DNA from 3 places in the Streptomyces sp. NPDC096079 genome. Region 2 is predicted to be linked to each of the others. Evidence: riboswitches for the same ligand, from Rfam matches in the RefSeq annotation. Region 2 holds a riboswitch; each other region holds the start of a gene.
What was found. Region 2 has a riboswitch for S-adenosylmethionine ahead of ABTY59_RS12825 (aminotransferase class V-fold PLP-dependent enzyme). Riboswitches for the same ligand answer to the same signal wherever they lie in the genome.
Positions count from the first base shown of each region.

Region 1: it holds a riboswitch for S-adenosylmethionine, as region 2 does, so the genes downstream of both, ABTY59_RS15730 (IclR family transcriptional regulator) here and ABTY59_RS12825 (aminotransferase class V-fold PLP-dependent enzyme) in region 2, are expected to answer to the same signal.
Region 3: it holds a riboswitch for S-adenosylmethionine, as region 2 does, so the genes downstream of both, thrC (threonine synthase) here and ABTY59_RS12825 (aminotransferase class V-fold PLP-dependent enzyme) in region 2, are expected to answer to the same signal.

Region 1 is NZ_JBEOST010000006.1:304,296-309,784, forward strand. It holds gene ABTY59_RS15715 (DMT family transporter) at 1-173, opposite strand, end outside; gene ABTY59_RS15720 (DUF3291 domain-containing protein) at 297-854, opposite strand; gene ABTY59_RS15725 (class I SAM-dependent DNA methyltransferase) at 1,129-1,869, opposite strand; gene ABTY59_RS15730 (IclR family transcriptional regulator) at 1,937-2,659, opposite strand; SAM riboswitch class I at 2,884-3,025, opposite strand; gene ABTY59_RS15735 (hypothetical protein) at 3,354-4,001, shown strand; gene ABTY59_RS15740 (TIM-barrel domain-containing protein) at 4,312-5,489, shown strand, end outside.
Region 2 is NZ_JBEOST010000005.1:90,773-96,261, reverse strand. It holds gene ABTY59_RS12835 (rhomboid family intramembrane serine protease) at 73-807, shown strand; gene ABTY59_RS12830 (Lrp/AsnC family transcriptional regulator) at 804-1,085, shown strand; gene ABTY59_RS12825 (aminotransferase class V-fold PLP-dependent enzyme) at 1,157-2,557, opposite strand; SAM riboswitch class IV at 2,743-2,858, opposite strand; gene trpD (anthranilate phosphoribosyltransferase) at 2,946-4,010, opposite strand; gene qcrB (cytochrome bc1 complex cytochrome b subunit) at 4,140-5,489, opposite strand, start outside.
Region 3 is NZ_JBEOST010000015.1:49,211-54,699, forward strand. It holds gene groL (chaperonin GroEL) at 1-1,132, opposite strand, end outside; gene ABTY59_RS26485 (cold-shock protein) at 1,441-1,644, opposite strand; gene ABTY59_RS26490 (MoaD/ThiS family protein) at 2,036-2,314, opposite strand; gene thrC (threonine synthase) at 2,356-3,663, opposite strand; SAM riboswitch class I at 3,657-3,803, opposite strand; gene ABTY59_RS26500 (glucosyl-3-phosphoglycerate synthase) at 3,953-4,894, shown strand; gene ABTY59_RS26505 (DUF7927 domain-containing protein) at 4,932-5,489, shown strand, end outside.

The DNA of each region.
Region 1 (5,489 bases), on a different contig from region 2:
ACGGCGAGGATGCCGGCCAGCCACAAGGGCCGGCGCAACAGGTCGAGGACGAGTCCGAACCGGAACGAGTCGGACTGCGGGACCGTGAGCGCCGCACGCCGCTGGAGCACCGTGGCCAGTGCGTTGCTGAACGCGGCGAGCAGTGCGAAGAGAACCGGCAGAACGACGCCCATGCACCGATCCTCACCGGCACGGCATCCGCCCGCGGGCCGACACCGGCGGGTACGACGACCTGGGACCCGGTCGGGCCAACGCCCGGGGACGGCGGACCGCGCGCACGCTCCGAGGAGGCCCGGTCAGCGAACCGGGCCGCTCTCCGGACCGATGCCCTTGATCCTCGTCGGGGTTCCCTCGGGGTCGAACGAGTGGTGGAAGGTGAAGGCGTCCGGCGTGGCGCCGTGCTCCTGGAGGTGCTCCAGCCGGGACACCCCGTCGCGCCAGAGGGGTATCACGCCCTCCCGGACCCACCAGAACACGTGATTGGGGTGTGCCGACCTCTCGAACCAGTCGGAACGCCTGGCCAGCGCCTCCCGGTGCAGACCGGTGTAGACGGCGTCGAAGGCGGAACGCGCGTCGGTCCAGAGCGAGAGGGTCGTGGCCAGGGCGACGGTCTCCGCGGTGCGGCCCTTGCCGTACCAGGGCGGCACGGCGAACTCGCCCCACACACCCCAGTCCAGGTCGAAGTGCGCGCCCCGGCCGCCGGGAGACGGTTCCGCGTGCGCGAGGTACCCGGGGTGCCGGCTGATCCTCTGGTAGATGACCTCGCCGCTGTCGTGGAGGTCACGCGTGAGGGGGCCGGGGTCGGCGAGTGGCGATGACAGGACGCCGAAGGTGTACAGCGCGAGATGGGGCATGCGTCTCTCCGAGGCCGGTGCGGTGGCGTACGCGTCGGGGCGCGGGTTCGTGAGGGCGTGAGCGCGCCCGTACGGGGTGGCTCAACCGGAACGAACTCCTGCGCGACCGTGGGCGATCGCCGAAGTCCAGGTGAAGGTAGCTGGCTCCACCGGCCCTGTCGAAGTTGCGTTTCTCGCGTCAAAGTGGCTTCGTGCGCAGGTCATTGCGGGCCCCGGGGGTGACGGGCGGGGCAAGCCGCTTCGGTGCGCCGGGGCGGGCGGCCGACCACAGGGGTCAGGCGGGCCTGCGCCACACGGAGATGTGCTTCGAGGAGTCCTGTGTGAAGGCCGTCCCGTCCCAGTCCCCGACGCGGCGCTCCAGCTCCAGTCCGGCGATCCGCGCCATCAGGTCGAGCTCCGCGGGCCAGGCGTACCGGTGCCGGGAGCTGTCCCGCCGGTAGCGGCCCTCCGCGTCCTCGCGCGTGAAGTGGTGCGAGACGAGGACCTGCTCGACCAGGTCGAAGGTGTCGAAGCCGAGGTGGCGCTCGGAGACGTCGAACGGCACGGCGACCTGGCCGGGCGGCAGGAACCGCAGGGGCGGCACGCCCAGTTCGATGACGAACCGCCCGCCCGGTGCCAGGTGCCGTGCGGCGTTGCGGAAGCACTCGACCTGCTCGTCCTGGGTGAGCAGGTTCGTGATCGTGTTGTAGACGAGGTAGACCAGGGAGAACTCACCGGGGACGACGGTGGTGGCCATGTCTCCGATGGTCACCGGGAGGAGGTCGGCGTCGGCCTTCCGCCGGAGAACGGCTGCCATGTGCGCGGACAGCTCGATGCCGGCCACCGGCACGCCGCGTTCCCGGAGCGGGACGCCCACCCGTCCGGTTCCGATGGCGAACTCCAGTGCCGGGCCGTCTCCGGCGAGGTCGGCGAGGAAGTCGAGCGTCGGTCCGAGGACGGCGGCCGAGGACATCTCGGTCTCCTCGGCGTCGTAGCGGTCGGCGGTCGCGCGGCTCCACAGTTCACTGCTTGTCACGGCAGGCCACTCTGCCCGGCGCGGAGGGGCGCTGTCGACCGGAATACCGGGGGCGAGGCGTCCCGGGTCACGCGAGGGCGACGACTTGGGTGAGGCGGTCGGCCGCGTCGACGGCGGCCTTGGCGAGCCGGGCGCCGGGCTGCCGGGTGAGGCGCTGGATCGGCCCGGTGACCGTGACGGCGGCCACGACGCGGTCGGACGGGCCGCGGACCGGAGCCGAGACGGAGGCCATGCCGGGCTGGTGCTCACCGATCGACTGGGCCCAGCCCCGGCGTCGTACGCCGCTGAGCGCGGTGGCCGTGAAGCTGGCGCCCTGCAGCCCTTCGTAGAAGCGCTCGGGGTCCTCCCAGGCGAGCAGCACCTGGGCGGCGGATCCGACCTTCATCGGGAGGGTGGCCCCCACCGGCACGGTGTCGCGCAGGCCGGAGGTCCGGTCGGCGGCGGCGACGCAGACGCGCAGCGCGCCCTGGCGCCGGTAGAGCTGCGCGGTCTCGCCGGTGGCGTCCCTGAGGGAGACGAGGACCGGACCGGCCGCGGCCAGCAGGCAGTCCTCGTCCGCGGCGGCCGAGAGCTCGGCCAGTCGGGGGCCGAGGACGAATCGGCCCTCGATGTCCCTGGCCACCATGCGGTGGCGTTCGAGCGCGAGGGCCAGTCGATGGGCCGTGGGCCGCGCCAGGCCGGTGGCGGAGACCAGCCCCGCCAGAGTGGCCGGGCCCGCCGCCAGCGCGCCGAGGATCACGGCGGCCTTGTCGAGGACGCCGACTCCGCTAGAAATATCCGAAATGTCCATGAGGGGGTACTCCAGTCTCGATCCGCGAGCGACCGGCTCGCGGAGGCCTCGTGCGGGGAGGGTGGGGATGATCAGCGGGGAAGGGCCGAAGCGGTCGGCCGATATGCCGTGGTGATCACGAGACGGGTACGCGACATGCGCGGGGCGGACAGGGTGAGGCGGGTACGCGACAGGCCCGGGGCGGACAGAGCCGGGGCGAAAGGCAGCACAGAGAGCACCGTGTCTCCTCATCTTTTCCTGCGCCACGTTGGCGCAGGCCGGAGTTGGCACTGATCCCGACGGCGCGGCGCGAACGATGAGCGCCGAGTCGAACGGGGAGTTGCCGGGGCTTCGTAGGGCCGGTCCCTCCACCCCTCTGGATGATTCGCGGAGAACCATACAAGACTCCGGGGGGTGGCTGCCAACGGCTTCCCGGGCGCGTCGAACGCCAGGTCAGGTCGGTCGGCGCCGTCGTCGGCACGGGGGCGGGTCGCGGTGTCACGCACGACGTTCGGGTCAGTGGATCTGACGATCTGTCAGTAGTGGCCGGAAACCTGCCTGGACACCCCTACCGGCCGGTTCTACTCTCTAGTCACTTTGCGCGTCACCCCCCACGCACCATGCGTACACACCGTGCGCAACGGCACCCCGCGCACGGCACCATGCGACGACCCGCACCTCCTCGCACCCCACCGTCGATCAACGAGGAGATCTCATGTCCAAGCTGCTCGTGTCCCTCACCGGCCTCGCTGCCGCCGGCGCCCTCTCCTTCGGGGCCGCCGGCACCCAGGCCGCCTCGACCACCGTCCTGCCGGCCGGCCACTCCTTCTCCGCCAAGCTCACCGGCAAGGCCACCTTCGTCGCCGGGTCGACCACGATGACCTGCACCGTCTCCGCCTCCGTGCCGACGAGCGGAGCCAACAACGCCATCCCCGCCGCCCCCGGCAACCACAACGCCGCGGGCCCCGTCTCCGTACCGGTCAATCCGCCCAGCTTCAGCGGGTGCAGCACCAGCATCTTCGGCGTGAACGTGACCATCACGAGCAACGCGACCAACGGCCCCTGGACGCTCTCCCTCCAGAACGGCGCCCCCGTCACGGGCGGCTTCACCATCCCCAAGGGCGGCGTCGTCCTCAAGACCAGTGGCCTCGCCAGCTGCACCATCACCGCCTCGCCGGCCGGACCGACCGCCGTCAACGGCACCTGGACCAACGGCAGTCCGTCCGCGCTGGCCATCGTCAACGCCCCGTCCCCGCGACCGCCACGGGCGGCTTCCTCTGTCCGACCGGCAATCAGTCCGCGACCTTCAGCGCCACGTACCAGCTCGGCGACACCACGGACCCGGCCCAGCAGATCACCGTGACCGGCTGACCGAGACGCGCCACGTCGAAGGCCCGCCCACCGGCAGACCGGTGGGCGGGCCTTCCGGCGTCGGCCCCGCGGCACCGCGACGCGGGCCGCCACGGGAGTGCCGGTCGGCGCGGAGCGGGACGCGGCGGGTACGCGTCCCTCGGGTTCCGTGTGCGCGAAGCTGCTCGTAACCGTGTCCGTTCGCGCACTTGACGTCATGCACCTGTCACTGCTGCCATGTCTCACGCCCCGACAGGAACAGCTCCAACGACCGCGCCGCCGCACCCGCCGACGCCGCCGACCTCGTGAGGAGAACCAGTCGCATGACCGCCGCCGTCCCGCGCGCCCTGCCACGACCGAGCCTCAGACGGATCGCGCTGACCCTGGCCGCGACCTTGATCGCGGCCCTCCTGGCCGTCGTCCTTCCCGCACCGGCCGCCCAGGCGGCCACCGCCGGCAACGCCACCGGCGTGAGCCGCTCCGGCGACACCTTCACGATCACCACGTCGAGCGGAGCCGCCGCCCGCGTCGTGATCGCCCGCGCGGACGTCCTCCGCGTCTGGCTCTCGCCCAACGGCTCCTTCACCGACGACCCGGCCGGGGGAGACCTCGCCGTCAACACCGCCTTCGGCGCGGTGGGGGCGACACTCACCGACACCGGCTCGTACTACCGCATCGCCACACCGTCGATCAGCCTGCGCGTCAACAAGGCTCCGCTGACCTTCGCCCTGTACCGGGCGGACGACGCGACCCTCCTGTGGGCGGAGTCGCAGCCCACGACCTGGACGGGCTCGCAGACCACCCAGTTCCTCACCCGGGCGGCCGACGAGCAGTTCTACGGCACAGGGCTGCGGCTCGGCGAATGGGCCCTGAGGGACAAGACCGTCCCCGTCGCCGTGTCCAACCAGTGGACCGAGAACAGCAACGCCAGCCCGGCCCCCTTCTACATGTCCACCAACGGCTACGGCGTCATGCGCAACACCTGGTCCCCGGGGTCGTACTCCTTCGGCGCGCCCACCTCCCTGCGCCACAACGAGAACCGCTTCGACGCCTGGTACTTCGCCGGCAACTCCCTCAAGGACGTCCTGAACGGCTACACCGACGTCACCGGCAAGCCGTTCCTCGCCCCGATCTGGGGCCTCGAACTCGGCAACGCCGACTGCTTCAACGCGTCGAACCCCGCCTACCAGGGCGACCACGACCGGCTCCGGCACCAGACGACCCCCGACGTCGTCGGCTACGCCGCCGACGCCCGCGCCGCGAACATGCCCTCCGGCTGGTTCCTCCCCAACGACGGCTACGGCTGCGGCTACACCGACCTCCCCGGCACGGCCGCGCAGCTGAAGGAGAAGGGCTTCCGGACCGGACTGTGGACGTCCACGGGCCTGTCCGGCATCGGCTGGGAGGTCGGTACGGCGGGCTCGCGAGCGGTGAAGACGGACGTCGCCTGGATCGGAGGCGGCTACAAGACCGCCTTCAACGGCGTGAAGCAGGCCGTGGA
Region 2 (5,489 bases):
CGGCCTCGCGGGGAGGGCAGGGCACGGCGAGGCACTCTGTCCACTTCGGCCCCGGTACGCCATGATCTGTCCATGATCGACTGGCGGGGCGCGGCCCTCGGAGCCTGGCGGGGTGTCCGCGGCGGACCCACGGTGACGTACGGGCTGATCGCCGCCTGCTGCCTGCTCTTCCTGATCAGCCCGGTCTCCGGACTCCATCCGGGGTACGGCTCGGGGGACGCGCTCCTGGCCGCCCAGAGCGACTACTTCCGCCGCTGGGGCGTGGTGCCCGCGGAGCTCATGGGCGGCGACCCCCGGGCCCTGCTCACCCCGCTGACCGCGCTCTTCGTCCACGGCAGCTGGCTCCATCTGCTGGGAAACATGCTCTTCCTGTACGTCTTCGGCGCGATGGCCGAGGAACGCATGGGGCCCGTCGAGTTCTGCCTCTTCTATCTGGGGACCGGCTACGTCGCCCTGCTCGGGTACGCGGTGGCGCACGCCGACAGCGAGCAGACCCTGGTCGGCGCCTCCGGGGCGATCTCGGCGGTGCTCGGGGCCTTCCTCTTCCTCTTCCCGCGCTCCCGGGTCACCAGCCTCTTCCCCTTCCTGTTCTTCCTGCCGCTGCGCTTCCCCGCCTGGATCGTGCTGATCTTCTGGTTCACGCTCCAGTGGCTGGCCGCGCGGGAGGCGGGCGCGGGGCCCGGGGTCGCCTATCTGGCCCATGTGGTGGGCTTCTGCGTCGGCTTCCTCTACGCCTGGGGGCGGTTCCGCGGTGGGGATAGAGTGAAAGCCCCAGCCGCGGCGACCGAGGGAGAAAGCCAGCCGTGATCACCGCGATCGTGCTCATCAAGACCAGCGTGGACCGCATCCCCGAGATCGCCGAGTCGATCGCCGCGCTCGACAGCGTCAGCGAGGTCTTCTCGGTCACCGGTACGTACGACCTGATCGCCATGGTCCGGGTGCCGCGCCACGACGACCTGGCGGACGTCATCCCCGGCCGGATCAGCAAGATCCCCGGCGTCGAGGCCACGGACACGCACGTCGCGTTCCGGACGTACTCCCAGCACGATCTGGAGGCGGCCTTCGCCATCGGCCTGGAGTCCTGACGCCGGACGCGCGGCAGCACTGAAGGGGGCCTCCCGACCGGGAGGCCCCCTTCACCCGTACGAGTGACTGATCAGCCGCGGTCCGGGACGCAGCGGCCGTCCTCGGTGCGGTACTTCCACTGCGCGCCGTCCCGGACGAGTTCCTTCACCGCGCCGACGAACCGCTCCACGTGCTCGTCCGGCGTACCGGCGCCGAAGCTCACCCGGATGGCGTTGAGCGAACGCTCCCCGGGCGCCGCCTCGGGCGCGCCGCACTCGCCCGGGTCCTGCGGGTCGCTGCCGAGCAGCGTGCGGACCAGCGGGTGGGCGCAGAAGAGGCCGTCACGGACGCCGATGCCGTACTCGGCGGAGAGCGCGGCGGCGAAGTGGGAGCTGTTCCAGCCCTCCACCACGAAGGAGATGACGCCCACGCGGGGCGCGTCGTCGCCGAAGAGCGAGAGGACCCGCACCTCGGGCACCTCGGCGAGGCCCGCGCGGACCGTGTCGATCAGGTGCTGCTCGCGGGCGACGAGGGAGTCGAAGCCGGCCTCGGTGAGCGCCTTGCAGGCGGAGGCGATCGAGTAGACGCCGATCACGTTCGGCGAACCCGCCTCGTGCCGGGCCGCGGTGGTGTGCCACTCCACGTCCACACCACCGTCGGCCCGGCGGGCCACCTTGCGGGAGGCGCCGCCGCCCGCGAGGTAGGGCTCGGAATCCTGGAGCCAGTCGGCACGGCCGGCGAGGACGCCGGAGCCGAAGGGCGCGTACAGCTTGTGCCCGGAGAAGGCGACCCAGTCCACGTCGAGTTCGCGGACGGAGACCGGGTGGTGGGGGGCGAGCTGGGCGGCGTCGAGCACGATCCGGGCGCCGTGGGCGTGCGCGGCGGCGGCGAGCTCCTTCACCGGCCACAGCTCGCCGGTGACGTTGGAGGCGCCGGTGACGCAGACGAGGGCGGGGCCGTAGGGGTCGCGGTCGGCGAGGGCGCGCTCCAGGGTCTCGACGGCCTGCTGCGGGGTGCGGGGTGCGTTGAGGTAGGTGACGCGGGCGTCCCTCCAGGGCAGCAGCGAGGCGTGGTGCTCGGTCTCGAAGACGAAGACCTGGCAGCCTGCCGGGACCGTGGCGGCGAGCAGGTTGAGCGAGTCGGTGGTGGAGCGGGTGAAGACGACCTGGTCGCCGGGGCGGCAGTCGAGGAACTCGGCGACGGTGGCGCGGCTGTTCTCGAAGAGGTCGGTGGAGAGCTGGGAGAGGTAGCCGGCCCCGCGGTGGACGCTGCCGTAGTAGGGGGCGTAGGCGGCCACGTCGTCCCAGACCCGCTGGAGCGCCGGAGCGCTGGCCGCGTAGTCGAGCGCCGCGTAGGTGACCTCGCCGCCGGTGACGAGCGGGACGGTGACGTCCCGGCCGAGGACCGGCAGCGGGGCGGCGCAGCAGGGGTCGGCGGAGTCGGCGGCGGCGGAGTCGACGGTGGCGGTGGCGGCGTTCGGGCGTGCGGACATGGCGGTATCTCCCGGCATAAAAGGGGCGCGAAAAGGCGTGAAAGGGCCCGCAGGGCAGCAGCGCGCGAAGGGCCGCGCCACGTACGGGTGATGAGGGGAAGAGGGGCCGGAAGGGCCCTAACGCATTCGCTTGCTCACGAGACGACGCTCCCTAGAGGACCAAGGACCCCAGGGTGACGCGCAGGGGTCCGCGCTTGCCGCAGGCTTCTGCCGTACGACCTGGTCTTCACCCGGGGCACCCCGCCACGGACGGAGGGTTGCCGGACAGCCGGCCGGGGCCTTGCAGCTGTCACTCATGACCTGTTCCCGAACCTATGCCAGGCGATCACGACGCCGCAACCCCGTCCCGCCATCCGGGACGGGGCCGACACGCGCCGTTCACACGGGCTCAGGCGTTGCTGGCCGCGATCCACCGCTCCAGCGTGCGGCGGGCCGCACCGGAGTCGACCGACTCGGCCGCCTTCGCGATGCCCGCGCCGAGTCGCTCCACGAGGGTGCCCGCGCCGGGCTCCAGGGCGGTGAGCGCCGCCGCCGCGTTGAGCAGCACGGCGTCCCGTACCGGACCCGTCTCCCCCGCGAGCAGCCGGCGGGCCACGTCGGCGTTGTACGAGGCGTCGGCGCCGCGCAGTGCCTCCAGGGGCACGAGGTCGATGCCGACGTCCCTGGGGTCGAAGCGCTCCTCGGTGACGCCGCCGTCCCTGACCACCCAGACGCGGGAGGTGGAGGTGGTGGTCAGCTCGTCGAGGCCGTCGTCACCGCGGAAGACGAGGGCGGAGTTGCCGCGCTCGGCGAAGACCCCGGCGACGACCGGGGCCATGCGCGGGTCGGCGACGCCGACGGCCTGGGCCCGCACCTTGGCCGGGTTGGTGAGCGGGCCGAGGACGTTGAAGGTGGTCCGGATGCCCAGCTGGCCGCGGGCGGCGGCGACGTGCCGCAGCGAGGGGTGGAACTTCACGGCGAAGCACATGGTGATGCCGGCTTCCTCGGCGACCTCGGCGACCCGGCGCGGGGTCAGGTCGAGGTTGATGCCGAGCTTCTCCAGGACGTCGGAGGAGCCGGACGCGGAGGAGGCGGCCCGGTTGCCGTGCTTGACGACCTTGGCGCCCGTGCCGGCGACGACGATCGAGGCCATCGTGGAGATGTTCACGGTCTTGGCGCCGTCGCCGCCGGTGCCGACGATGTCGACGGCGGGACCCGGCACCTCGATCACGTTGGCGTGCGCGTACATGGTCCGCACCAGGCCGGTGATCTCCTGGACGGTCTCGCCCTTGGCACGCAGCGCCACCATGAACCCGGCGATCTGCGCGTCGGTCGCCTCGCCGCTCATGATCAGGTCCATCGCCCAGGCGGTGTCGTCGGCGGAGAGGTCCTTGCCGTCGAGCAGGCCGTTCAGCAGGACGGGCCAGGAGCGGCCCGCCGTGGTAGGTCCTCCAGCGGGGGTCGCAGCGCTCATGGCAGCTCCTGATGATCACGTGACGGATACGGTCCCACCCTATCGACCTCCGGGGACGGCAAAGAGCCCCGTCCATCGAATGGACGGGGCTCTCGCCGTGGCGACCTACAAGGTCAGGTGTTCAGGTGATCAGTGGTGGCCGTGGCCGCTCTGGATCTCCTTGTACTCCTCGACCGTGGGCTTGGCGATCTGGCTGTCGTCGCCGTAGTAGCCCTTGTTGAGCTTGACCCGCAGCTTCTCCATGGCGCCGATCTTGCGCTCCACGCCGTTGTCGTCGACGGCCGGCGGAAGCTCCGCGGCCTCGTACTGCTCGTGCGCGGTGAGGCGGTGCAGCTCGCCCTGGCTGAGCGGCTCGTGGATCTCGACGAACTCACCGTGCGGCAGGCGCTTGATGATGCCCGACTCGCGGCCGTGCAGCACCTTGTCCTTGTCGCGGCGCTGGAGGCCGAGGCAGATCCGCTTCGTGACGACGAAGGCGATGACCGGGCCGGCGAAGAAGAAGATCCGCACGAACCAGGTGATCGAGTTCAGCGACAGGTGGAAGTGGGTCGCCCAGAGGTCGTTTCCACCACCGACGAGCATGATCATGTACGCGGTGATCCAGGCGACACCGAAGGCGGTGCGCGTCGGAGCGTTGCGCGGGCGCTGCGCGATGTGGTGCTCGCGCTTGTCGCCGGTGATCCACGACTCGATGAACGGGTAGACCGCGATCGCCGCGAGGACCGCCGGGAAGATCGCCAGCGGGATCATCACGCCGAGGACCAGCGTGTGGCCCCACAGGTTGATCTCCCAGCCCGGCATGACACGGATCAGACCCTCGGCGAAGCCCATGTACCAGTCGGGCTGGGCGCCGGTGGACACCTGGTCCGGGCGGTACGGGCCGATGGCCCAGATCGGGTTGATCGAGGCGATCGCCGCGATGACCGCGATGACACCGAAGACCAGGAAGAAGAAGCCTCCGGCCTTCGCCATGTACACGGGCAGCAGCGGCATGCCGACGACGTTGTTGTTCGTCCGGCCGGGGCCGGCGAACTGCGTGTGCTTGTGGACGAACACCAGGATGAGGTGGGCGACCACGAGGCCCAGCATGATGCCGGGGAGCAGCAGCACGTGCGCCGAGTAGAACCGGGCGACGAAGTCGCCGCCGGGGAACTCGCCGCCGAACAGGAACATCGACAGGTACGTGCCGACGACCGGCACGGACAGGATCGCGCCCTGCATGAAGCGGACACCGGTGCCGGAGAGCAGGTCGTCCGGGAGCGAGTAACCGGTGAAGCCGGTGAACATGCCCAGGAAGAACAGCAGGAAGCCGAACAGCCAGTTGATCTCACGCGGCTTGCGGAACGCGCCGGTGAAGAAGACGCGCATCATGTGCACGAACATGCCGGCGAGGAAGATCAGCGCCGCCCAGTGGTGGATCTGCCGGATGAGCAGACCACCGCGCACCTCGAAGGAGATGTGCATGGTCGAGTTGAACGC
Region 3 (5,489 bases), on a different contig from region 2:
TGATGACGGCCACGCCGCCGGCCAGCTTCGCGAGGCGCTCCTGGAGCTTCTCGCGGTCGTAGTCCGAGTCGGAGTTCTCGATCTCGGCGCGGATCTGGTTCACGCGACCGGCGACCTGCTCGCTGTCACCGGCACCGTCGACGATGGTGGTCTCGTCCTTGGTGATGACGACCTTGCGGGCGCGGCCGAGCAGGTCGAGGCCCGCGTTCTCGAGCTTGAGGCCGACCTCCTCGGAGATGACCGTGCCGCCCGTGAGGATGGCGATGTCGTTCAGCATGGCCTTGCGGCGGTCGCCGAAGCCCGGGGCCTTGACCGCGACGGACTTGAAGGTGCCGCGGATCTTGTTGACGACCAGGGTCGACAGGGCCTCGCCCTCGACGTCCTCGGCGATGATCAGCAGCGGCTTGCCCGACTGCATGACCTTCTCCAGGAGCGGAAGGAGGTCCTTCACGGAGGAGATCTTGGAGTTGACGATCAGGAGGTAGGGGTCGTCGAGCGACGCCTCCATGCGCTCCATGTCGGTGGCGAAGTACGCCGAGATGTAGCCCTTGTCGAAGCGCATGCCCTCGGTGAGCTCCAGCTCCAGACCGAAGGTCTGGGACTCCTCGACGGTGATGACGCCTTCCTTGCCGACCTTGTCCATCGCCTCGGCGATGAGCTCGCCGATCTGGGTGTCGGCGGCGGAGATGGAGGCCGTGGAAGCGATCTGCTCCTTGGTCTCGACATCCTTCGCCTGCTCGAGCAGGGCGCCGGAGACGGCCTCGACGGCCTTCTCGATGCCGCGCTTGAGGGCCATCGGGTTGGCACCGGCGGCCACGTTGCGCAGGCCCTCGCGGACGAGCGCCTGGGCGAGGACGGTGGCGGTGGTCGTGCCGTCGCCGGCGACGTCGTCCGTCTTCTTGGCGACTTCCTTGACCAGCTCGGCGCCGATCTTCTCGTACGGGTCCTCGAGCTCGATCTCCTTGGCGATGGAGACACCATCGTTGGTGATCGTGGGGGCGCCCCACTTCTTCTCGAGGACGACGTTGCGGCCCTTGGGGCCGAGGGTGACCTTGACGGCGTCAGCGAGCTGGTTCATGCCGCGCTCGAGACCGCGCCGGGCCTCCTCGTCGAACGCGATGATCTTGGCCATGTGAAGTGGTCCTCCCGGACATGGGGTGGATAACGCTCCAGGACCGCGCCGACGCCCGCGACGGACGGCCTGCGTACCCGATGGTTCCTTGCCCCACCTGGCCGCGGACCTCGTCTGCCCGATCCTCGTAAGCACTCTCACCTTCCGAGTGCTAACGCCAATGATTAGCACTCGACCCATGCGAGTGCAAGCGACTCTCGTGGATCGGGCACCTCTCCCGCGAGGTTCGGGAACGCGCGAGGGGTCCGCATCCCCTCAGGGATGCGGACCCCTCGACGGCGTTGCGTCGGTGGCCGATCGCGCCGCGCTCAGACGGCGAGCTTGACCATGTCCGCCTGCGGACCCTTCTGGCCCTGCGAGATCTCGAACTCGACCCGCTGGCCCTCTTCGAGGCTGCGGTAGCCATCCATCTGGATCGCGCTGTAGTGGACGAAAACATCCGCACCACCGTCTACCGCGATGAAGCCGTAGCCCTTCTCCGCGTTGAACCACTTGACGGTGCCCTGAGCCATGCCTAACTCCCCTATTACTGGCCCTTGCGCGGGACCGCACCTCGCGGACCCGGGTCAGACCCTGCGCCGGAACGCGTCGACCGCCGCTGAATGTATCTGCCCAACTGCCCTCTGCAACAGGTCATTCGACCGAGAATTCTGGGCGCCCCGGAAAGGGGAATTGGGGAGAATCCCCGGAATTACGGGGCAAGTCGGGCCCGGCAAAACGCGCAGAACGTACACAACACGCGGGCACTTTGGCTGCTTCTTGTCGTGCGGGGACGCATTCTCATATGCGTCCGGCATGCGCAGCGGAGGGGACTTCCCCAACTCTACCGCGCTCAACCATGCAGAATTGCCCCTTCCGCTTATCGCGCGGAAGGGGCAATTCGTACCGACGGGTAAAGCGGGGTCAGCAGCCGCCGGCCACGGCGGGGATGATCGAGACGCCCGCGCCGGCCGGGGTGGCCGTCTCCAGGCCCTGCTCGAAGCGCACGTCGTCGTCGTTGACGTAGACGTTGACGAAGCGGCGCAGCTTGCCCTGGTCGTCCAGGACGCGGGCGGCGATGCCCGTGTGGTTCTTCTCCAGGTCCGCGATGACCTCGGCGAGGGTCGCACCCTCGGCCTGGACCTCGGACTGCCCGCCCGTGTAGGTGCGGAGGATGGTGGGGATGCGGACGTTCACGGCCATGTCTTCGGAAACCTTTCGGGGGGCCGGGGAAGCGGACGGACTCAGACGGCCAGGCCGGCGTCGCGGAACGCGTCCAGGCTCGGGCGGATGGTGACGGTCGCCTGAGAGGTGTCGGCCACCGCGTCCAGGGTCTTGAGCCCGTCGCCCGTGTTGAGGACGACGGTGGTGAGGTCCGGGTCGATCAGACCGGCCTCGACGAGCTTCTTGGTGACGCCGACGGTCACGCCGCCCGCGGTCTCCGCGAAGATGCCCTCGGTGCGGGCGAGGATCTTGATGGCCTCGACGACCTGCTCGTCGTTCACGTCCTCCACGGCGCCGCCGGTGCGACGGGCGATGTCGAGGACGTACGGGCCGTCGGCCGGGTTGCCGATCGCCAGGGACTTGGCGATGGTGTTCGGCTTCTGCGGGCGGACGACGTCGTGGCCGGCCTTGAAGGCGGCGGAGACCGGGGAGCAGCCCTCGGCCTGGGCGCCGAAGATCTTGTACGGCTTGTCCTCGACGAGCCCCAGCTTGATGAGCTCCTGCAGACCCTTGTCGATCTTGGTGAGCTGGGAGCCGGAGGCGATCGGGATGACGAGCTGGTCGGGGATGACCCAGCCGAGCTGCTCGCAGATCTCGTACGCGAGCGTCTTGGAGCCCTCGCCGTAGTACGGGCGGAGGTTGACGTTCACGAAGCCCCAGCCCTCGCCGAGCGGGTCGCCGATGAGCTCCGAGCAGAAGCGGTTGACGTCGTCGTAGTTGCCCTCGATGGCGACGAGGTCACCGCCGTAGACACCGGCCATGACGACCTTGCCCTGCTCCAGGTCGTGCGGGATGAACACGCAGGAGCGGAAGCCGGCGCGGGCGGCGGCGGCGCCGACGGCGCCGGCCAGGTTGCCGGTGGAGGAGCAGGAGAGGGTGGTGAAGCCGAAGGCGCGGGCGGCTTCGAGCGCCTGGGCGACGACCCGGTCCTTGAAGGAGTGGGTCGGGTTGCCGGAGTCGTCCTTGACGAAGAGCTTGCCGGGGGCGACGCCGATCGCGGCGGCGAGGTTGTCGGCCTGGACGAGCTGGGTCCAGCCGGGGTTCAGGTTCGGCTTGTCCGCGACGTCGGCGGGGACGGGCAGCAGCGGGGCGTAGCGCCAGATGTTGGCGGGGCCGGCCTCGATCTGCTTCCGCAGCGCCTCGGGGTCGCCGGTGGGAAGGTCGTACGCGACTTCGAGCGGTCCGAAACAGAGCTCACAGGCGAAGATCGGTCCGAGCGGGAAGATTTCACCGCATTCGCGACAGGAAAGTCCGGACGCGGGACCGAGGTCGACGGTGGTGGGTGCGACGGTCTGAACAGCCATGGAGGCGAGGCCCTTTCTCCTCATCTTTCCCATGACGAATTTTTCGCCATGAGACGGATTTGGCACCTTCCCTAGCCGGGGACCTCGCTGGAGGACGAGACGAACCGACTGGAGGGTTGCCGGGGCTTCAACGGGCCGTTTCCCTCTGCCCCTCTGGATGAGCGGTATTCGATTGTGAAGCGTGGTGGACTTTCGTTCCTGCGCTCCGACGCGGTCGGCACCCCGACGTGCATCGGGCATCCGCGTTGTTCAAGACTGTAACCGAAGGCCCGGAACCTTGAACCGGCCGTCCGAACCGCGAGATGGAGATCACGTGCTGGAAGAGGTGGAGCGCTGGCTGGACCGGCGGTCCTGGTCCGTGGCGGACCGGCCGCTGGAGCGGATCCTCGCCGCGAAGCGGAACACGAAGGTCAGCGTCGTCCTGCCCGCGCTGAACGAGGAGGCCACGGTCGGGGACATCGTCGCCGTGATCCGCCGCGAGCTGATGACGGAGGCGGTGCCGCTCGTCGACGAGCTGGTGGTGATCGACTCGGGCTCCACGGACCGCACGGCGGAGGTGGCGGCGGCGGCCGGGGCGCGGGTGGTCGCGCGGGACGCGATACTCCCCCGGATACCGGCCGTGCCCGGCAAGGGCGAGGTGCTCTGGCGGTCGCTGATGGTGACGGGCGGGGACGTCGTGTGCTTCGTGGACGCGGACCTGCGGGACTTCTCGGCGGACTTCGTGACGGGGATCGTGGGCCCGCTGCTCACGGACCCGGACGTGGACTTCGTCAAAGCGATGTACGACCGCCCGTTCGGAGACACCCCGGGCCAGGGCGGCCGGGTCACGGAGCTGGTGGCGCGCCCGCTGCTCAACCTCCACTGGCCGCAGCTGGCGGGCTTCGTGCAGCCGCTGGGCGGCGAGTACGCCGCGCGCCGCTCGCTGCTCGAACGGCTGCCGTTCCCCGTCGGGTACGGCGTGGAGCTGGGCCTGCTCGTCGACGCCCTGCACACGGTGGGCCTGGACGCGCTCGCGCAGGTGGACGTGGGGGTGCGCAAGCACCGGCACCAGGACGGGCAGGCGCTGGGCCGGATGGCGGCGGCGATCTACCGGACGGCGCAGCTGCGGCTCTCGCGGGGCCATCTGGTGCGGCCGAGGCTGACGCAGTTCGAGCGGGGCGAGAAGGGCTTCGAGCCGCGGACGTACGCGGTGGACACCGAGGAGCGGCCGCCGATGGCCGAGATCACGGAGTACGCGCGGCGCCGCGTGGCGTAACCCCCACGATGATCCGTTTTGCATAAATTGCCCTTTTATGCGCTTCAGACGACACCACCTGAGCAGACTGCTCGCGGTCATCGGGCTCACCGCGGGCTCGATCGCGTTCACGGCGGCCGTCCCGGTCGCCGCGGACGTGGTCGAGCCCTTCGGCGAGCGGTACGCCGCGTCGCTGTACGGCGACTTCACCACGATCGGCAACACGGTCATGGGCTGCCCCACCGCCCCGGCCGAGCCGGCGGCGCGCTGCGCGACGGCGGCGTCCGGCCGGGGCGCGGACGACAACAACACCTTCGTGATGCGGCGGATCGACGCGGCCGGCACCGGGAGCGACGCCTTCGGCTCCAGCACCGGCCACGTGAGGATCCCCGCGGGCGCCCGGGTCGCGTACGCCCGCCTCTTCTGGGGCGGCAACGACGGCACGTACAAGGGCCCGGGCGGTGCCCGGCTGAAGCGCTGCGACATCTCCGGCGCGGACGTCGGGCGCTCCCCCGGCGACCCGACGACGACGGCCCCCGTGATCACGGTGGGGGCGGGGGCGGCGACCCCGGTCTCGATCGACAGCATGGTCGCGGACCCGGCCGACACCGGCGGC